DNA from 3 places in the Agarivorans gilvus genome. Region 3 is predicted to be linked to each of the others. Evidence: predicted binding sites of a transcription regulator. Region 3 holds the regulator's gene; each other region holds the start of a gene.

Region 1 (7,448 bases), 260 kb from region 3:
GCGAATAGAAACCTTACCGCGACCAGTACGGTAAGCTTGAATCACTCCGGCGCGACCATTGATGATACCCGCAGTAGGGAAGTCAGGTGCGGGAATGTATTCCATTAACTCATCAATAGTAATATCTGGATTTTCCACCATGGCCAAACAGCCATTGATCACTTCATTTAAGTTATGTGGTGGAATGTTGGTTGCCATACCAACAGCAATACCTGAAGAACCGTTCACCAACAAGTTAGGAATGCGGGTCGGTAATACCTCTGGGATTTGTTCGGTATCATCGTAGTTAGGGACGAAATCAACGGTTTCTTTATCTAAATCGGCCAACAAAGAGTGAGCCAATTTATCCATGCGGATTTCGGTATAACGCATCGCCGCGGCAGAGTCACCGTCGACCGAACCAAAGTTACCCTGACCATCTACCAACATGTAACGCAGCGAAAACGGCTGCGCCATACGAACAATCGTATCGTAAACAGCACTATCACCATGGGGGTGATATTTACCAATTACGTCACCTACCACACGGGCAGATTTTTTATAGGGTTTATTCCAGTCATTACCTAATACGTTCATTGCGTAAAGCACCCGGCGATGCACTGGTTTTAAACCATCACGTACATCTGGCAAGGCACGCCCAACAATAACGCTCATGGCATAATCAAGATATGAGCTTTTTAACTCATCCTCGATATTGACCGGCGTAATCTCTTTTGCAAGATCGTTCATAGACGACAAAATCCTTCGTTTTTATTGCTTTTTACAATTACTCAGCGTAATCGCAAACTTTACCATAAAATCACGCCCTTAACAGGCTTGATGTCGCTCTTTTAAGTGAGAAAAATGAAAAAAACTGAGAATTGGATAAAAGCTAGTGACTGCATCTCTCAAGTTCTTATAATGCCTATAAATACTGAAGCGGATTAACTAGCCAATGCAAGCCACAACAACGACGCAAAATGTTGACCATAAAGAAATCGCCCATTTTGCCGGTTTAGCCTCTCGATGGTGGGATAAACAAGGTGAGTTTAAAACCCTGCACCAAATTAATCCCCTACGTTTAGACTATATTGAGCGTGGTGCCAACGGGCTGTTTGGCAAAAACGTACTCGATGTGGGTTGTGGTGGCGGGATCCTCGCAGAGAGCATGGCTCAACGCGGAGCAACAGTCAGCGCCATCGATATGGGCGAAGAGCAAATCCAAGTAGCTAAACTGCACGCCTTGGAAAGCGGTGCGCAATTAAGCTACCAGCAAACCACCGCCGAAGCTCACGCTCAACAACATCACCAAGCTTACGATGTGATTACTTGCATGGAAATGATAGAGCACGTGCCCGACCCCAGCTCGGTTATCGCTGCCTGTGCCAGCATGCTCAAACCCGGTGGAAAGCTGTTTGTATCCACCATCAACCGCACTGCCAAAGCCTACTTATATATGATTGTGGCTGCAGAAAAGCTGCTCAAAATTGTGCCTAATGGTACCCACCAGCACGATAAATTTATTCGCCCCTCAGAACTGCTTGCTTGGGCCGACCTGCATGGGCTACAAAGTGAAGCCATTAGCGGCGTACAATACACGCCAGTGATTGAGCATTTCCGCCTCAGCCGCAATGTTGATGTGAATTACATGGTGCAACTGGCAAAACCGGAGGCCTAATGGCTAAGCAAGCTGCCGTTCTATTTGATTTAGATGGAACTCTGCTAGATACCGCGCCTGACTTAGGCGCTGCGGCCAATTATGTATTGGCGCAACATCAACAAGCGCCACTTACCCTCGAGCAAGCTCGCCAGCTAAGCTCCCACGGTGCCATTGGCTTATTAAAAGCCGGTTTTGGCGAAACCTGGGAGCTTGCGCAACAAACTCAATTGCGCCAGCAGTTACTTGATTACTACCAACAACATATTTGCCAAGGTACCGACTTCTTCCCCGGCGTGCGCCAAGCACTACAGTGGCTAAACCAACAGGATATTCCATGGGGAGTGGTGACCAATAAACCCGAGTACTTAAGCAAGCTCTTGCTGGCTCATTTTATCGAATTTGAACAATCAGGCGTATTGATTGGTGGTGACACTTTGGTGCAGCGTAAACCCGACCCTGCCCCGATGTTGCTGGCTTGTAACAAGCTGGCGGTACAGCCGCAACATTGTTTATATGTGGGTGATGCCGAGCGCGACATTGAAGCAGGTAGAAACAGTCACATGACCACCATGTTAGCCGGATGGGGCTACTTATCAGAAAATGACCGCCCCGAGCTGTGGCAGGCTGATATAGAGTGTCCGAAAAGCGAACTCTTGACCCAAAGCATTCAAGCTTGGTTGAGTGAATTGTAAGCAAGCTCAAGTTTTAAAAAATAATTTATTCTTATTAATTTTTCTTTAAAAAAGTGCTTGCATTCATCTCAGTACTCTTGGTTAACACCAATGGAAAGTTAGTGAGTACTAACACGGATAACTTATCTTCAAGTTATACACAATTTTTCCTTTTTACTAGACCTTGCGAAAAAGCCAAAACCTCATTATCTTGTATCAATAGTTTTTTGAAACACTATATCTAGTGGGTGGAGAAAAACACCAACACTAGATACTTCGTCGCAGAATTAGGATAATAGGGCCCTCCCTTCATGAATAAAGATCTTCTGATAACCAAACGCAGCGGTAAGCAAGAAGCCATTAATTTGGATAAAATCCACCGCGTTATAACCTGGGCAGCAAAAGGCCTGAAAAATGTCTCGGTATCACAGGTGGAGTTAAAATCTCATATTCAGTTTTATAATGGGATGGCAACTAAAGACATTCATGAAACCATCATTAAATCTGCCGCCGATTTAATCTCGCAAGAGACGCCAGACTATCAATACTTGGCAGCACGACTAGCGGTTTTTCATCTGCGTAAAAAAGCCTATGGGCAATTTGAGCCGCCCAAACTTTATGACCATGTAGTTAAACAATGTGAGGCAGGCCGTTACGATATGCACTTATTGCGTGACTACAGCCCTGAAGAATTTGCCCAAATGGATGAATTTATCGACCATTGGCGAGATATGGATTTCTCCTACGCCGCGGTGAAACAGCTAGAAGGCAAATACCTAGTACAAAACCGTGTGACTGGCGAAATTTTTGAAAGTGCCCAGTTCTTATACATTCTGGTGGCCGCTTGTTTGTTTGCTCATTACGACAAATCGGTACGTTTGGAATACGTTCGCCGTTTTTACGATGCCACGTCTAAATTTAAAATATCTTTGCCTACGCCAATTATGTCGGGCGTGCGTACCCCAACTCGCCAATTCAGCTCATGTGTATTGATTGAATGTGGTGACAGCTTAGAGTCGATTAACGCGACCGCCTCATCCATTGTGACTTATGTATCACAACGCGCAGGTATTGGGATTAATGCCGGCCGAATTCGCGCCCTAGGTAGTGAAATTCGTGGTGGTGAAGCCTTCCACACAGGCTGTATTCCTTTCTATAAGTATTTTCAAACAGCAGTTAAGTGTTGTTCTCAAGGCGGCGTGCGTGGCGGTGCAGCGACCATTTTCTACCCTTTCTGGCATTTAGAGGTGGAATCGCTATTAGTATTAAAAAATAACCGTGGTGTTGATGACAACCGAGTTCGTCATATGGACTACGGTGTTCAACTAAATAAGCTGATGTACCAACGCCTAGTGAAAGGTGGCAACATTACTCTGTTCTCACCCAGTGATGTACCTGGGCTGTATGACGCCTTCTTTGAAGACCAAGAAACATTTGAACGCCTCTACGAACAATACGAGCAAGACCCTAGCATTCGTAAGCAAGCCATTAAGGCTGCTGACCTATTTTCAGTACTCATGCAAGAGCGTGCTTCAACCGGCCGAATTTACATTCAAAACGTGGACCACTGTAATACCCACAGCCCGTTTGACCCGGCTCAGGCACCGGTACGCCAATCTAATTTGTGTTTAGAAATTGCTCTACCAACTAAGCCGCTGCAGCACGTTCATGATGAAAACGGTGAAATTGCCCTATGTACGCTGTCAGCCTTTAACCTAGGCGCAATCGAAGATCTAAATGAACTCGAAGAACTATCTGACTTAGCAGTACGCGCCCTAGACAGCCTACTGGACTACCAAGATTATCCTATTAAAGCTGCTAAGAAAGGCTCTGATGGCCGCCGTACCTTAGGTATAGGCGTGATTAACTACGCCTACTACTTGGCCAAAAATGGTGTGAAATACAGTGATGGCAGCGCCAATAACCTTACTCACCGCACCTTTGAAGCGATTCAGTACTGGTTGTTAAAAGCGTCTATGCGTTTAGCCAAAGAACAAGGCGCTTGCCCTATGTTCAACGAGACCACCTACTCACAAGGTATCTTACCTATCGATACCTACAAGAAGGCCCTAGATCAACTGTCTGATGAGCCCTTGCATTACGACTGGGAAGAGCTACGCCAAGAAATTGTGACTCACGGTTTACGCAACTCGACCCTGTCTGCCTTAATGCCTTCAGAGACCTCTAGCCAGATCTCTAATGCCACTAATGGTATTGAACCACCACGTGGTTTCATTAGTGTTAAAGCCAGTAAAGACGGCATTCTGAAACAAGTGGTACCTGAGTTTGACCGCTTACAAGATAACTACGAGCTGTTGTGGGATATTCCTAGTAACACGGGTTACTTGCAAGTAGTGGGGCTAATGCAAAAATTTGTCGACCAAAGTATCTCGGCTAATACCAACTACGACCCAAGCCGTTTTCCGAATAACCGAGTGCCAATGAAGACGCTATTGGCCGATTTACTTACCGCCTACAAATACGGCGTAAAAACCCTGTACTATCACAATACCCGTGATGGAGCCAGCGATCAGTACAACGACAACAACAAAACCGTCGTCGTGGCAGAAGATGATGATTGCGCCGGCGGTGCTTGTAAGATTTAAGTCATGTTTACGCGCAACAGCGCACAATGAATTTTTAGGAAAAATGTAGATGAGCTACTCAATTTTTACTCAAAATGCCAACGACGCCACCAAAGAACCTATGTTCTTTGGTCAGCCGGTAAACGTGGCCCGATATGACCAGCAACGTCATGAAATTTTTGAAAAATTAATCGAAAAACAATTAAGCTTCTTCTGGCGTCCAGAAGAAGTGGACGTAAGCCGTGACCGTATTGATTACAATAAATTGCCGCCACATGAGCAGCACATCTTTATTAGTAATCTAAAGTATCAAACGCTATTGGACAGTATTCAAGGTCGTTCACCCAACGTGGCCCTATTACCATTGGTGAGCCTACCCGAGCTAGAAACCTGGATCGAAACTTGGTCCTTCAGCGAAACCATTCACTCGCGCTCTTATACCCATATTATTCGTAATGTAATGGGTAATCCTGCGGCGGTGTTTGACGATATTATGGAAAACCAAGAGATCATCAAACGCGCCAAAGACATTGCGGTTTATTACGACGACTTAATCGAGGCCACCTCTATTTACCATATTCATGGTGAAGGCCAACACGAAATCAACGGCAAGCTGCATAACATCACCGTGCGCGAACTAAAGAAGAAGCTCTACCTGTGTTTAATGTCAGTCAACGTATTAGAGGCTATTCGCTTCTATGTAAGCTTTGCCTGTTCATTCGCCTTTGCCGAGCGTGAGCTGATGGAAGGTAATGCTAAAATCATCAAGCTGATTGCGCGTGACGAAGCCCTACACCTTACCGGCACCCAGCATATGATTAACCTGATGCGTGAAGGCAAAGACGACCCAGAAATGGCCGAAGTCGCCGCCGAATGTGAAGTAGAAGCCTGGCGTATGTTTACCGATGCCGCAGAGCAAGAAAAAGAATGGGCTAAATACCTATTTAAAGATGGCTCCATGATTGGTCTAAACGAAGACATTCTTTGCCAATACGTTGAATACATCACCAATACCCGCATGCAAGCTGTAGGTTTACACCCTTGTTTTGAAGACCACAGTAACCCGATCCCATGGATTAACTCTTGGTTAGTCTCAGATAACGTGCAGGTGGCTCCACAAGAAGCAGAGATCAGCTCTTACTTAGTGGGACAAATTGATGCTAACATCGACATTGATGATTTCGAGGATTTCGAGCTGTAATGTCCAATAACGAAGGCCGGGTAATTGCTGGCGGGATTGAAGTGGTGGTGGATAGCCACCACAAAAGCATTCTAGAAGCCTATGAGCAAGCGGGATTTACGCCTGAATACCACTGCCGTGAAGGTGTTTGCGGCGCCTGCCGCACCACCTTGCTAAAAGGCGAAGTCGAATACCGGCATGCGCCTTTAGCTAACATCCCTAAGGGGCAAATTCTTAGTTGTTGTAGCAAACCCAAAGGCACCATAGAGCTAGCCGAGCAGCCCCCCTTCAAACGGCAAATTGCCTAAACTAGCTTTAGCATTGTTGCCTTAGTCAGCGATGCTTCAACTATACTTTTCAATAAATCCTTTAGTTTTTCCATCAACAACAGATAACTAAGTTACCTGTGTATTTGTTTGCCCTTATGGGATGGCAATGATTATTAGACGTCAACCATTAATAGCAATTAGCCTTAGCCTGCTGCTAGTTACCGCAGTATTGATTGGCTGGAGAATATTCACCCCACCGGAAATCAGCGAAACAGCTATTTGTAGGGCGGCCATTGCCACCCACCTAATGCAGCGTCAACTGGGCGAAATCCAAGCCCTTCCCGAGCAACCTCACCAATACATTAGCGCTAGCCATATCGGTGGAAGCCCCAAAGCACTAGGCTGCCAAGTTAGCGGCCAGCTAGTGAGTATTAGCCAGCAACAGCAAGCCATTGCCAACCTGTATTATCAGCAAAAGGGCCAGCAACTAGCGATTATTGAACCTCGCTCCGCTGCGCCCAACCGAGTCAGGCTATTCACCAATAAGCAACTCAGTTTCCCTAAAGTGCGCCTAGCCAAGCATGATCTGATAACCGGTATTCATGAAATGTACGGCGAAGGTTTTGATACCAATCAGGTAATTCAACAAACCGTTGCCTTAGTGAAAGCCAACCATATTTGTGGCCAATTAGAACGTCAGCAGCATTTAAATTTGTCACCGGTGCCGATGGAAGGTAGCTACCTGAAGCAAGCTCATATACTCACGCCCTATTTAATAAATTTGGTACAACGCTCGCCGCTAGATGTTGAGGAGATGCTTAGAACCAAACAACAGATTGCCGAATTAGAGCAGGCATTTAAACGAAATACGCCTAACTTAGTAAACTGGCTACAACAAAGCGAGAGCACTCGCCCCTTAGATAAACGATTGTTGGAGTATCACTTACGCGATCTTAAACGAGCAAATCCGCGTTTATATTTGCCATCAAACTGTAATCAGGCTTATTTACATTCAGCCGAACTCACACAAACCCTCTAAAGGCTTAACAAATCTACTGGAGGATTGTTGTAATCGGCTTTATTCGATATACACTAAGTATATGA
Region 2 (7,448 bases), 890 kb from region 3:
GTACTCGCTGGCAGATAAGCTCGGGGGTGAGTTCCTGTTCAGTTAACGGCTTTAGGTAAGCACAATCTTGTTGCTGTTGGTCTACTTCAATAACCACACTTAGCTCGGGCAGGGCCGAGGGATGTGCAGAGACCCTAGGTTCGATGGCAACGATAGTGCCCGCCAGCGAAGCATGGACAGGTGGGGCTTGAAAAAACTGCGATTGAGTTAGGGCTTGGCCTTTTTTTACTCGTTGACCAGGCTCTACGACGAGCTTTCCAGCGCTACCAATGTGCTGCTGTACTGGAATAACGACGTGACGCGGCGGTGCCAAGGTTTTTGGCTTGCCACAGTTAATATTTTGTTTGTGGGTTGCTGGATGCACACCACCTTGATAGCTCCAAGTGAAGCCTTGTTTAATTTTGTCTAACCAAGCCAGCATTATTTGTCGGCCTCAATAATTGAAACGTCGATTTGGTTCAATTTCCAATCCCAGTTTTTGGTGGTAACGGGTACCGGCCGCATTTCAATACAATCGGTTGGGCAGGGCGCCACACAAAGCTCACAGCCAGTACATTCTTTACTGATCACCGTGTGCATGTGTTTGTTGGCCCCCATGATGGCATCCACTGGGCAAGCCTGAATACATTTAGTGCAACCAATGCAGGCCTCTTCAACGATAAAAGCAACTTTTTTACGGTCGTCTTCTTTAACTGCTGCCGCATCGAGCGGAATGGCTTCAACGCCGAGTAAATCGGCGATCTTAGCGACGGTTTCTTCGCCACCGGGAGGACATTTGTTAATCGCTTCGCCGTTGGCGATGGCTTCTGCGTAAGGTCTGCAGCCGGGGTGGCCACATTGCCCACACTGGGTTTGTGGCAGTAAGGACTCTACTTGGTCGGCAATGGGGTTGCCTTCAACTTTATATTTGATGGCGGCGTAACCTAAGATCCCACCAAATACCAGCGCGAGTAAAGTAATTGCAATTAAGGCTTCTAACATACTTGATATACTACTTAATTAATCCGGTGAAACCAACGAAGGCTAAAGACATTAAACCGGCGGTGATCATGGCGATCGCGGCGCCTTTAAATGGCACTGGAATGTCGGCAACCACTAACCGCTCGCGCATAGCCGAGAACAGAATAAGCACCAAAGAAAAACCTGCAGCTGCGCCAAAACCGTAGATGATCGATTGGAAAAGATCGTGTTGCTCGTTTACGTTGAGTAAGGCCACGCCCAATACTGCACAGTTTGAAGTGATCAGGGGTAGGTAGATACCCAGTACCCGATGCAGTGCCGGGCTGGCTTTTTGGACAAACATCTCGGTGAACTGTACCACTACTGCAATCACCAAAATAAAGCTCATGGTACGCAAGTATTCGATTTCTAGCGGAACCAAGATGTATTGCTCGACTAAATAGGAGCACATTGAGGCTAGAGTCAACACAAAAGTAGTAGCCAAAGCCATACCGATGGCTGTTTCAACCTTACTTGATACTCCCATAAAAGGGCATAAGCCAAGGAACTTGACCAAGACAAAGTTGTTTACCAACACGGTACTGATTAATAACAAAAAATATTCAGTCATTGAATTAAGACGCAGCGAAACAAAGCGCTATTATCCTCGTTTGTGGGCGCTATAACAACCGTGAGTTGTATGTGGAAAAGCAAGCAATTTTTTGCTGTGATTTATGGAGCATTTTTGGTCGATCAAATTTACTTTTTACGCTTCGGTTGATCTTGATCATTGGTAATAACTTTAAAAACAAAATCTCTCGACTACTACATCTAGTGGATACTACAATTTACTACCACTACATATGGTTAACCATCACATTCAGTGCTTTTTTTACTTAGCATTGGCTGCGAAGCCTTGTGCGGCGTGGTTTGCAAGTTTTTTATTGAATCAGTGAGAAAATATTGGAGCGTAAATCGTGAAAACAGTCGTGATAAAACGAGACGGAAGCCGTGTACCTTACGACGCTAAACGGATTGTCGATGCAGTGTTAAAAGCAGCTGAAGCCCTAGGAGTTAAGGATAACTTAGTTGCATTACAAATTGCTCAGCAAGTGACCGAGCAGTTTGTGAACTTTCCTGAGGTGGATATTAATGATATTCAAGCCTCAGTAGAAAACCATTTGATGGAAAGCGATAATAAAACACTGGCTCGTGCTTATATCGAATATCGTCATGATCGTGATGTTGCGCGCGATAAGCGCAGCGTATTGAATGCTGAAATTCGTGGTTTGGTTGAGCAAAGCAACGCCGCTTTGCTCAACGAAAACGCGAATAAAGACAGCAAGGTGATCCCTACTCAACGTGATTTATTAGCCGGTATTGTGGCTAAACACTACGCCAAAACCCATTTATTGCCACGTGATGTAGTGCAAGCCCACGAAGCCGGTGAGATCCACTTCCACGACTTAGACTACGCGCCGTTTTTCCCGATGTTCAACTGTATGCTAATCGATTTAGAAGGCATGTTGACCGGTGGATTTAAAATGGGTAATGCCGAAATCGAAACGCCTAAGTCTATTTCTACCGCTACTGCGGTAACTGCCCAGATTATTGCCCAGGTAGCTAGCCATATTTACGGCGGTACTACCATTAATAGAATTGATGAAATTCTCGCGCCTTATGTGCAAAAGAGTTACGACAAGCACTTAGCAATTGCCGAGCGTTGGAATATCGCCGATGCCGAAGCTTACGCTAAGGCTCAAACAGAAAAAGAATGTCATGATGCCTTCCAATCATTAGAGTATGAGGTAAATACCTTACACACAGCTAACGGCCAGACGCCATTTGTTACCTTTGGTTTTGGCTTAGGTTCTTGCTGGGCCTCACGTTTAATTCAACGCTCTATTTTAGAAAATCGGATTGCCGGTTTAGGTAAAAATGCCAAAACAGCGGTATTCCCTAAGTTGGTCTTCGCCATTAAAGATGGTTTAAACCATAAAAAAGGCGATCCTAGCTACGATATTAAGCAGCTGGCCTTAGAATGTGCGTCTAAGCGCATGTATCCAGATATTTTAAATTACGACAAAGTGGTTGAAGTCACTGGTTCATTTAAAACCCCAATGGGTTGCCGTAGCTTCCTCGGTCAGTATGAAGAAGAGGGCAAAGAGATCCACGATGGTCGCAATAACTTGGGTGTGGTGAGCATTAACCTGCCACGCATTGCGATAGAAGCCAAAGGCGACGAGCAGCGTTTCTTTGAACTACTGGACCAGCGTTTGAGTGTGGCTAAGCTTGGTTTAGATAGCCGTATTTCTCGCCTTAAAGGGGTTAAGGCTAAAGTGGCTCCGATCCTTTATATGGAAGGCGCTTGTGGTGTAAGGCTGGACGCTGAAGATGATGTGTCCACTATTTTTGAAAACGGTAGAGCGTCTATTTCTCTGGGTTACATCGGCTTGCACGAAACGGTTAATGCGCTGTATGGCAACGATGAGCACGTATACGATAACAAGCAGCTTCAACAAAAAGCCATTGGTATTGTTACCGCTCTAAAACAAGCCACTTTACGTTGGGAAAAAGAAAGCGGTTATGCCTTTAGTTTGTATAGCACGCCGAGCGAAAACTTATGCGATCGTTTCTGTCGTCTTGATGCTAAAAAGTTTGGCGTAATTGAAGGTGTTACCGATAAGGGTTACTACACTAACAGCTTCCACTTGGACGTTGAGAAGAAGGTAAACCCCTTCGATAAAATCGACTTTGAGCAACCGTACCCAGCGGTTAGTAGTGGTGGCTTTATTTGTTACGGTGAATATCCCAACCTACAACATAATACCGACGCCTTAGAAGACGTGTGGGATTACAGCTACAGCCGCGTACCTTACTACGGTACCAATACGCCCATTGATGAGTGTTATGAATGCGGTTTTACCGGTGAATTTAACTGCACTAGCAAAGGCTTTGAGTGCCCATCGTGTGGCAACTCAGAATCTAGCAAGGTATCAGTTACCCGCCGAGTGTGTGGCTATTTGGGTAGCCCTGATGCTCGCCCGTTTAACTACGGCAAACAAGAAGAAGTTAAACGTCGAGTAAAACATCTTTAATGAACTATCTCAGTTATCATTCTATTGATGTGGTAAACGGACAAGGTACGCGTTGTACCTTGTTCGTGGCTGGTTGCGAGCATCATTGCCGAGGCTGTTATAACCAAAAATCTTGGTCTTGTGATGCTGGGCACTACTTTAGCCCCGAATTAGAGCAAAAGATTATCGATGACTTAAATGATAGCCGTATTAGACGTCGCGGTTTAAGCTTAAGTGGTGGTGACCCGCTATATCCGAAAAATCTCGATAGCATTGAAGCGCTGGTGCGGCGAGTTCGCGAAGAATGTCCGGGAAAAGATATTTGGATGTGGACCGGCTATCGTTTAGATGAGCTAAATACACAGCAACAAACCATTGTTAAAATGGTAGATACACTGATTGATGGCAAGTTTGAAAAAGATTTAGCCGACGCTAAGTTAGTGTGGCGGGGCAGTAGTAATCAAGTGATTCACCAACAACCGCTGCGTTAATTAAGAAATCAATTTGGGGCGACTAATTAAGTAGCCCTGCATACTGTCTACGTACATTGATTCAAGCAATTGCTTTTGCTCTAAGGTTTCAACGCCTTGGGCTACCACCTGACATCCCAAACGATGTGATACCTCTACCAACATGCTCACGAATTGCTGGTTAGCTTTGTCCGCCTCGAGCTGCTGTACTAAGTCGCTACTGATTTTTACGTAGTTAGGTTTTAGCTCTTTAAACAGTTTGAACGAACCAATGCCATTGCCAAAGTCGGCGATGGCAGTATGGCAGCTATTGCGGCGTAATACTTCAAACAGCTTTTTGGCATTACTAATGTGCGCGTCTAGTGTTTCTTCTTCTAATTCAAATACCACACGGGACTTAAGATTAGGATAACGTTGTAAGTGTTGAGTAAGCCAAGCGCAGAAGTCAGGATCTGTTAGAATCAACTTACTAAGATTTATCCCCCAACGATAATCTGCGTTTTGATCGGATATGGTTTTTAGAACATAAGCGATGGTAGCTTTTTCTAATTGCTCAATTTTACCTAAGCGCTGTGCCATCGATAGGGTGGTTTCGGTAGGCAATTGTTGCTGTTGGTCGGAAATAAAGCGAATAAACACTTCATGATAGGCCGGCATGGTTCGATGCATCGACTGAATCGCTTGAGAGGCAATCTTGAAGTTGCTTTTGGCAATCAAGTAATCAATTGTTTGTTGCCATTGTAAGTCACTGCTCTCTAAATTTTCATCATCGTCTAATACCACTTCCCAAGCATTAGGTGACAAGCTTTGTGCTATTGCTAATGCCGCATCAGCGCGAGAAATGACGCGCTCTATCGTGTCGTCTTTTTTAAGCTCGGTGACCCCAACATAGGCTGCACTTTGTAAATGTTTAGCATTACTGTATTCGGTCAGGGCGGCGCGTAGATCCTGGGCGATATGGCTGACTCGGCTAGCCGCAAATTTGGGAATGATTAACGCAAACTCGGCTCCCAGTAAGCGATACAACTGGCTGTTCACGTAGTCTTTACGGCTACTGTCTACGATTTTAGATATGTCTTTGATGTAGTCATCACCGGCTTGATGGCCGCGCGCCTTATTAATGTCTTGTAGCTGAGAAGCCCGAACCAAAAACAACACCGTGTTATTTGGTTGCATACTGAGCATTTTTTGCATATCTTGGCGAAACGAATGGCGGTTTAATTGCCCGGTGAGAGGATCGAGTGCGACTTGTTGTTCCAGTTGTTGAATAGCATGTTTTTGCTGACGGATTTGCTGAGTAAATTTAAGTTTCTGTTCTTTAATTAACTCGCCAACATTACCCAATACTGGGGTATCGTCGGTTAAGCGGTCGGCATTCACTAATTTTTTCAGTTTAGATTTAATAGAGGATACGGAGCGAACAAACAACAAACTGGTTAATAGATAACCCAATATACAAAGGGCAGCGATGCTTAAATAAAGCCTTAAATAGCTATCGCTAACAAATTCGAAAGACGGTTTAAAGTTAACCCGATATTTACCCACAGCTATGGTTTTCATGCGTGTTTTACTGGGTTCGACCAACTCTAGTAACCAATGTTGCGAGGCGCCAGCTAACGCGAGGGTATTGTCTACAGCCAATTGGGTAGAAATAAAAGTAAGGTTATGTTGGTCGCGTAATAATCGTAAGCTGTCTGTGGTTAACTGGCTAGGGTCGGTTAATTGCAAAGAGAGTAGCTCTGTTATTTGCTGATCTTCCCTAGCGAGGTCGGCTTTAAATAGTTGCAGATGAACCGCCACTACAGCCAGCCATAACATGATAAATAAAAAAGCATTTGCGACAAAAAATGTTCGAAGCCCTTTCATATTTTTCCTGTCTATAAAATAAACACTCAATTTAATAATACATGCAAACAATAGACTTATCTATCAGATGCTTAGGATTAATAATATAAATGTGTCGGGAAATGCATTAAAGCTGGTACGAAATGAGGGGAAATAGCGAAAATGGCTCCCCAGGTTGGAGTTGAACCAACGACACATGGATTAACAGTCCACCGCTCTAACCAACTGAGCTACTGGGGAAGGGGAGTAATAGGCGGCTTACGATAATTGAGTGGCTCCCCAGGTTGGAGTTGAACCAACGACACATGGATTAACAGTCCACCGCTCTAACCAACTGAGCTACTGGGGAATCGTAAGATTATTTTTTATATGATTGGCTCCCCAAGTTGGGCTTGAACCAACGACACATGGATTAACAGTCCACCGCTCTACCAACTGAGCTATTGGGGAATCATATAATATTTCACCTATTTTAAATCAAGATTGGCTCCCCAAGTTGGGCTTGAACCAACGACACATGGATTAACAGTCCACCGCTCTACCAACTGAGCTATTGGGGAATCTTGATTATACCTAAGCGAAGAGAGTGGCTCCCCAGGTTGGAGTTGAACCAACGACACATGGATTAACAGTCCACCGCTCTAACCAACTGAGCTACTGGGGAATCGCTTTGCTTAAGTGCGGGGCGCATAGTAATAATTGCCCCTATAAGTGTCAACTAATTCTACATCAAAATTGATAAATTGTGTTTGTTTGCTCAACTTACATCCAGTTGCACCATGGATGTGATCGAATCTTGTACGCTTGGTCTAAAAAAACACTATCTGGTCGCTTGCTAAAAGGCGTGTATGGATGGTGAAAAATTACAAGAACCTAGCAAAACTAGATCGCCTAATATTTATGCACAATTAACAAAAGCCTTTGTTAATGCGAGCTAGAGCGAGTTATCCACCGAAATTGTGGATAAGTGTGTGAATTAAAAGCTATCAGTTTGCTCTAGGCCACTGATTACGCGACTTACAGCGAAATATGATCTGCGTCTGATTTTCAAGCAACTGTAATGAATTCAACAACTTATAAATTAGTTAGTATAAAAGCTCAAATTATAGGCGTGCTA
Region 3 (7,448 bases):
ATTGGTGGCGAACTGTTCGGTATTAACGTCTACCATTAAGGGTAATTTCAATTGCTGACAACGCTGTTTGGTCATCGGCAAGCAAATTAAACCTCGGCCGTAAGTTGCCATAAAATTGATGGCCTCTGGCGTTACCATGTCGGCCGCCATAATCAAGTCACCTTCATTCTCACGATCTTCATCATCCATGAGAACCACCATTTTACCATGACGTAAATCTTCAATAATTTCTTCGATACTGCTTAATGACATAGCAACCTTACTTACCTTTGAGGCGTATTTTTTGTTGTTTCAACATTTTAAGCCAGCTACTTAATAAAGCCATGCTGTGCTAGGAATGCACTGTTAATTTTAGAAGTTTGAGGCTGTTCAGCGTAACCAATAAGCCGTTCAACATAACGGGCGATAACATCCACTTCTAGGTTAATTTTTTGGCCCACCACCCAACTGGCAATGGTGGTTTGCTCCGCTGTATGTGGAATAATCGTTAGACGCAACTGCTGCTGCTCCACCTGATTCACCGTTAAGCTGATACCATCTACCGTAACCGAGCCCTTGTGGGCGATGTAGCGAGCTAATTCATTTGGCACTGTTAGCCAAATATTAACGGCGCGCGCGCTGGGGCTAATACTGGTGACTTCAGCTAGGCCATCAACATGACCGCTAACAATGTGTCCACCAAAACGACTGGTGGCTAACATGGCTTTTTCAAGATTAACGCCATCGCCCTGCTTACACTTGGCCAGTGAAGTTAAACTTAGCGTTTCTGTGGAAACATCGGCGCAAAAATAATCTTGGCCAAACTCAACCACGGTTAAACAAATACCACTTACCGCAATGCTGTCACCCAGATGCACATCTGACATATCCAAAGTGGGACAAGCGATTTTCAAGCGAACGTCGCCACTGCGTTTATCAACACTTTTTATGGTGCCGAGAGCTTCTACTATTCCTGTAAACATCTTGCTGTGCTCGATTATTGTGGGATCCAGATAGTCTTTATGTCGGGGCCAATACGCCGCGTTTCAAGACAACTCCAAGAATTTAGCTGAGACATTTGAGTATAACCGCCTACATCAACCAAGCTCTGCGCATCGGCTCCCATCAGTAAACCCGCTTGATAACAAATCAGCTGGTCTACCAAGTTTTGTTCAATTAAAGCGGCGGCAAATTTACCTCCTGCTTCAACCCAAAGATCATTTATTTCCGCTTCAGCTAATTGCCACATCAATGCGCTCAAATCATCATCTGCGCGAACTTGCAATTGTTTAGCCGCCGGCAAGCCAATTTGATGCTGAGCGCTAGCCAACCACAAATTTTGCGGTTGTTTAAAAATATTTAACTGTTTTGACGCTTTCGACAAACGCTGCTGGCGGTCTACAACAATGCGAATCGGCTGACGCAGCTCGGTTTCCGGCAGCAGCTCCGCTAGGCTACCGAGCTCAGCATAACGCACATTTAGGCTGGCATTATCGCGGATCACCGTAGCCGAGGTGGATAAAATCGCATGGCTAAGCGCACGCTCACGTTGTACATCACTGCGAGCATAGGCCGAAGTAATCCACTTACTCTCTCCATTAGCCAAGGCGGTTTTCGCATCGATGGAGCCAGCCAATTTAAGCCGAATAAAGGGGCGTTTACGCTCAACTCGGCTTAAAAATCCTGGGTTAAGCTCGCGTGCGGCTTGCTCCATTAAGCCACTACGTACGGTTATGCCTGCTTGCTGTAAACGAGCGATACCTCGGCCAGCCACCTGAGGGTTAGGGTCAACCATGGCCACCACCACTTCAGCGACTCCTTGCTCTACTAGCATATCTGCGCAAGCCGGAGTGCGACCAACATGACTACAAGGTTCTAAGGTCACATAACAAGTGGCGCCTCGAAGGCTAAACCCGCGAGCCTTGGCATCGGCTGCTGCGTTAACTTCAGCATGACCTTCACCCGCTTTACGGTGGTAGCCTTCGCCAATAACTTGGCCATCTTTTACTAATACACAACCCACGTTGGGGTTTGGAGCGGTAGTATAACGTCCTCGTTTAGCCAAGCTGATGGCACGGGCCATATAATGGCAGTCATCAATACTAAAACTCACTTCTTTTCCAACTTGGCGATTTCTTCGCTGAATTCTTTAATGTCTTCAAAAGAATGGTAAACCGAGGCAAAACGAACATAAGCCACTTTATCTAAGCTAATTAAGGCTTCCATTACGATATTACCAATAAACTTAGTTTCCACCTCTCGCTCACCGGTGGCGCGTAATTGCGATTTGATTTTGTTCACCGCTTGCTCAACCTGGTCTACGCTCACCGGACGCTTTTCCAAAGCCCGCATCATACCGGCGCGCAATTTATCTTCGTCAAAGGGTTCTCTCACGCCATTGCCTTTAATGACTCTGGGCATGACCAACTCAGCAATTTCAAATGAGGTGAAACGCTCATGACATTCCAAACATTCACGACGACGTCGCACCTGATGCCCATCGGCAACCAGCCGAGAATCGATAACTTTAGTTTCATGAGCAGAGCAAAATGGACAATACATAGCTAAATCCTTAAACGAATATGCGGCGATTTTAGCCGCTAAGCCGCTTCAGGTACAGGCTGGGCAAGCTTTAATGCTTGAATAATCTGATTAGAGTCATTTTTTGAGTTTGTCACTAAAGGCCTTAATTGTAAGGATGCCTTACAATCCATCAGGGAACATAAACAGTCAATTGCCAAATATTAATCGACTGAATTATAAACATTTTATATGAAGTAAATAGCGGCCGGAAAACAACAGCGAATAATCAGCCAGAGCGGGAATAACACTAGAGAGTAGAAATGCTCAGATGAGTCACTAGGTAGTGGCTATTGAGACAGAGTCAGGCAAACACTAAATCAAGTGAAGGGTCTAACGGGACAACGAAGTAAACAAGCCCATAAGGTCTGCAATCAGAGGCCAGAACCTTGGCAATTCCATTGCCAGGAAGTACCTGTAATAAACACTAAAGTAAGACTAAAACAATAAAGCCTCCCCATATAAGGAACTGCACAATCACTTGTCGTTTTGCATTAGCAATAGGATTCAAATCCATCTTTATTCTCTCTTTGTTTATTCAAATTGCCAGCAATGCCGAAAATTTGACTCGTAAATTAATTAGTTCGTTGTTGCAAATTCAATACCAAGTATTGACCTAACCATCAACAAACCAGTCTACTCCCTCCTTAGCAAGTTGCTAGTCTTAACAAACTTGTATATCCAAAAAAGCTACAATAAAAACACAAAAAGGAGGCCTAAGCCTCCTTTCTTATTCAATTAGCGCCTAGTCCCTAGGCTAACTACTAATACTTATCCGTAAACAGGGAAACGCTTACAAAGTGCCAGTACTTGGCCTTTCACACGCTCAATTACCGCTTCATCCTGTAAATTATCTAATACGTCACAGATCCAACCCGCTAGCTCTTTAGAGGCCGCCACATCTAAGCCGCGACGAGTGATAGCAGGAGTACCAATACGTAAACCACTGGTCACAAATGGTGAACGTGGATCATTAGGTACCGAGTTTTTATTAACGGTAATGTTAGCGCGCCCTAGAGCCGCATCCGCATCTTTACCAGTAATGTCTTTGTCGATTAAATCAACCAAGAACAGGTGGTTCTGTGTGCCATTTGAAACAATTTTGTAGCCTCGTTGCTGTAGCACTTCTACCATCGCTTTGGCGTTGTCTAAGACATTTTGTTGGTATTGCTTAAACTCAGGCTCCATTGCCTCTTTAAAGGCCACCGCTTTAGCCGCAATGACATGCATTAAAGGACCACCTTGGCCGCCAGGGAATACTGCAGAGTTAAGTTTCTTCTCAATTTCTTCGTTAGCACGCGCTAAGATCAAACCACCGCGTGGACCAGCCAACGTTTTATGAGTAGTGGTAGTCACTACATCAGCAATCGGTACTGGGTTTGGATATAAACCGGCAGCCACTAGACCGGCAATGTGTGCCATATCAACAAACAAATAAGCGCCAACTTGATCCGCGATATCACGGAAACGCTGCCAATCAACAATGCCAGAGTAAGCTGAGAAACCAGCAATAATCATTTTAGGCTTGTGCTCTTGAGCCAAGCGCTCAACTTCGGCGTAATCAATCTCACCGGTTTCAGGGTTAATACCGTACTGAACCGAGTTATAAATTTTACCCGAAAAACTAACACTCGCACCGTGTGTCAAGTGGCCACCGTGGGCTAGACTCATGCCTAATACGGTATCGCCTGCATTAAGTAGTGCCATAAATACGGCAGAGTTAGCTTGAGAACCAGCATGCGGTTGTACGTTGGCATAATCCGCACCAAATAGCTGCTTAGCACGCTCAATAGCCAGCACTTCAGCTTTATCTACATACTCACAGCCACCGTAGTAACGTTTGCCAGGGTAACCTTCTGCATACTTATTAGTAAGGTAAGAGCCTTGCGCTTCCATTACTCGTGGGCTGGCGTAGTTCTCAGAAGCGATCAGCTCAATGTGCTCTTCTTGACGAACTTCTTCGTTGGTAATGGCTTGCCATAATTCGGCATCGTAATCGGCGATATTCATATCACGCTTTAACATCAGTATCTCCTGACTCTTTTGTTACATGTTGGTGGGTGATTTTGCGAAGGCGCATTCTAACCTGACTCCCTGTTAGATCACAGTAATATTTTCCGCCATCTCTAGGCTTCTCTAGCAAGGCTACAATCTTACTAACGCGTTCCCTGTGCAGTGTGCCCAGCCCATCAGCTGTTTGCAATTTTCTCGAAGACCGCTTTAAACAATATGAAATTAATTCACGTTCAATAAAAGGTGACTTTTCAAACCACATAACCATAAAATGATAATAATTATCATTTAACCAAAGAGTATTCGCTATGGCTTTTCGCTTTTTCATACTAATCATAAGTTTAACCTTAAGTGCCTGTAGTGCAGTCCCTTCCCCAGCAAACATTCCCAAGAAAACAACACTCAACACTTATTATGACTTTCAATTGTACGACCCAAGCAATCAACAAGAAATTGACAACATCAAGCAGCTAGCCCAGCAACTAGCCGACTCACAAGTCGTCTTATTTGGGGAATTCCATACTCATCCGGCGATTCACTTAGCACAATTGCGCCTGTTTGCCGCGCTTTATCAGCAAAACCACCAGCTCAGCTTATCCATGGAACAATTTGATCGCAGCCAACAAGCTGTATTAAACCAATACCTCGATGAACAAATTGGCGAAGAATGGTTAGTCAAACAAACTAAGGCTTGGGATAACTATCGCTCTGACTATCGTCCCTTGGTTGAATTTGCCAAACAACAGCAACTCGAGATTATTGCAGCCAATGCGCCGAGAAAGCATGTTCGCTGTTTAGGCCGACAAGGGCTCGACTATTTACAGCAACTTCCAAGTAATCAACGCCAGCAGCTTGCTGAGACTTTTACCATAGAGGACCCAGCCTACCGGCAACGACTATTTGGCAATGCCCACCACGGCGATGAACAGCAAACTCAAAACCACTTTATTGCAATGTTAGCTTGGGATGACACCATGGCAGAATCCATTGCTAAGCATGCCTTAAACAGTGGCCAACAAATCATGCATACCGTAGGTAACTTTCATATAGAACAAAGACAAGGCACCTACTCACGCGTTAAACAACGTTTACACGGGCAGAAAGTCAGTTCGGTGGTGGCGCTAAGCGAGCGGGAATTTACGAGTTTGAGTGCAGCAGAGAAACAACAAAAAGGCGACTATTTAATTATTGTTCGGGCCCTACCGCTACGCTATAAAAATGAGCAACATCGCCGCGCCGAATTTGCCCAAATAAACCAGCAAGCCCAAATTAGCTGCCAGTAAGCTTAATCATCAAAAATCTGCAAAACTGTCTCTAATGTGAGACAGGGTTTGTTAATATAATGTTATCAGTAGCGCTTAAATATTTGTAAATGCCTAATTTTTCCTTTAGTTTAACTAACTAAGACTTGCAGCTTGTATAGATTGAGCCATAATCAATACCAGCGGTTCACTAATTGCAGTGGCCAGCTTTGCTTAAAATGAATTGACGATTTTTACTATCGTTAGAATTGAATAAAAAGGACGGACTTATCATGAATAAGGTTTTAGTTGCAGGCGCTATTGCTTCTACCATTTTACTAGCGGGTTGTTCAAACACTACCGCTCTAGAAAACAACGTACAATCATTAAGCGACAAAGTTGACGCTCTTTCAAATGAAGTAGCAGCACTTCGCGCAGAGCAAAGCTCTTTAAGCAGCGATGTAAAATCTGCTCAAATGAGCGCTGATGAAGCAAAAGCTGAAGCGATGCGCGCTAACGAGCGTATCGACAACATCGCATCTTCTTACACCAAGTAATAGATATTTGCGATGAAAAAAGGTGATGCTGAGCATCACCTTTTTTTTATCCTTGCTTAAGCCCAACCCGCAAAGCTATTCCCTGCTGACTCTTCAAGGCTTGATTAACAATGCTCGAATCAACGCCGGCTTGAGTAATAAATTTAATATTATCTCGACTCAATCTTAAAGTCGTTGCCTGCTGTACTTCCTGCTGGCTACGGTTTAAGGGCTGGTGCACTTCTAACAAATACTCACCACTAGGCTCAACCGAGTGTTTGATAGCTTGATCAATAATCCGCACCGGCGTCTTAACATCCACTTGCGAGAACAGATATTCGATATCATTAGGGAACAGGCGAATACAGCCAGAGCTCACTCGTAGGCCTACCCCAAAATCTTTATTAGTGCCATGAATTAAATATTCACCACTACCGTAAGCTAAGCGCAAAGCATATTCACCAAGCGGATTTTCTGGCCCGGCCTGAATCACCTGCGGCAAAATAATTCCCTTGGCTGCATATTCGTTACGGATATTCTGAGTGGGTGTCCAAGTCGGGTTTTCCCGTTTTTGGCTAATATAAGTGGACATCTCCGGTGTTTCTCGGCCAATTCTACCAATGCCTATCGGCAATACATCAACTTGTGTGCCATTGGGTCGAAAGTAATAAAGACGTAACTCAGCTAGGTTAACCACAACACCTTTACGCTCTACATCGGGCAAGAGGATTTGAGTAGGGATCAACAGCTGCCTACCCACTTCTGGTAAAAATGGGTCAACACCCTTGTTTGCCGCCATAAGAGCCAAGAACCCTACACCATAATGCTCGGCAATCAGCGCTATGGTTTCCCCCTGTTGCACTTGATGAACTTGGTTTTCACCGAGCAGACGACTGCCGTCATCAGGAAGATCGTAGGTAATGGCCGATGCCCTAAAGGCTAAACTGAAAGCAAAGCAGATAAACAATAGTGGTTTCATTTTTTCCATGGCGTTAAAAGTGATGACAGCAACATACCATTAAGCTATTTAAAATTCGACTAATTAAGCTGTGGACACCACTTAGCGAACAAGCCAAATAGCAATGCCTGACAATTCACT

Evidence for each region. The regulator NrdR, encoded in region 3, represses ribonucleotide reductase genes. The targets are predictions, from matches to a motif close to AAACACNANATNTNGTGTTT.
Region 1: a site for NrdR is predicted at 2,541-2,560, ahead of nrdA (class 1a ribonucleoside-diphosphate reductase subunit alpha). Genes of this name have one in related genera too.
Region 2: a site for NrdR is predicted at 1,760-1,779, ahead of nrdD (anaerobic ribonucleoside-triphosphate reductase). Genes of this name have one in related genera too.

The regions. Positions count from the first base shown of each region.
Region 1 is NZ_CP013021.1:1,135,999-1,143,446, forward strand. It holds gene gyrA (DNA topoisomerase (ATP-hydrolyzing) subunit A) at 1-729, opposite strand, end outside; gene ubiG (bifunctional 2-polyprenyl-6-hydroxyphenol methylase/3-demethylubiquinol 3-O-methyltransferase UbiG) at 935-1,657, shown strand; gene AR383_RS05370 (HAD family hydrolase) at 1,657-2,331, shown strand; gene nrdA (class 1a ribonucleoside-diphosphate reductase subunit alpha) at 2,622-4,916, shown strand; gene nrdB (class Ia ribonucleoside-diphosphate reductase subunit beta) at 4,966-6,096, shown strand; gene yfaE (class I ribonucleotide reductase maintenance protein YfaE) at 6,096-6,383, shown strand; gene AR383_RS05390 (hypothetical protein) at 6,511-7,383, shown strand.
Region 2 is NZ_CP013021.1:508,537-515,984, reverse strand. It holds gene rsxC (electron transport complex subunit RsxC) at 1-421, opposite strand, end outside; gene rsxB (electron transport complex subunit RsxB) at 421-990, opposite strand; gene rsxA (electron transport complex subunit RsxA) at 992-1,570, opposite strand; gene nrdD (anaerobic ribonucleoside-triphosphate reductase) at 1,917-4,037, shown strand; gene nrdG (anaerobic ribonucleoside-triphosphate reductase-activating protein) at 4,037-4,507, shown strand; gene AR383_RS02445 (EAL domain-containing protein) at 4,508-6,352, opposite strand; tRNA gene AR383_RS02440 (tRNA-Asn) at 6,495-6,571, opposite strand; tRNA gene AR383_RS02435 (tRNA-Asn) at 6,604-6,680, opposite strand; tRNA gene AR383_RS02430 (tRNA-Asn) at 6,706-6,781, opposite strand; tRNA gene AR383_RS02425 (tRNA-Asn) at 6,816-6,891, opposite strand; tRNA gene AR383_RS02420 (tRNA-Asn) at 6,919-6,995, opposite strand.
Region 3 is NZ_CP013021.1:1,399,397-1,406,844, forward strand. It holds gene ribBA (bifunctional 3,4-dihydroxy-2-butanone-4-phosphate synthase/GTP cyclohydrolase II) at 1-252, opposite strand, end outside; gene AR383_RS06600 (riboflavin synthase) at 309-962, opposite strand; gene ribD (bifunctional diaminohydroxyphosphoribosylaminopyrimidine deaminase/5-amino-6-(5-phosphoribosylamino)uracil reductase RibD) at 977-2,092, opposite strand; gene nrdR (transcriptional regulator NrdR) at 2,089-2,541, opposite strand; gene glyA (serine hydroxymethyltransferase) at 3,331-4,584, opposite strand; gene AR383_RS06620 (hypothetical protein) at 4,571-4,909, opposite strand; gene AR383_RS06625 (ChaN family lipoprotein) at 4,998-5,855, shown strand; gene AR383_RS06630 (Lpp/OprI family alanine-zipper lipoprotein) at 6,107-6,370, shown strand; gene AR383_RS06635 (L,D-transpeptidase family protein) at 6,417-7,328, opposite strand.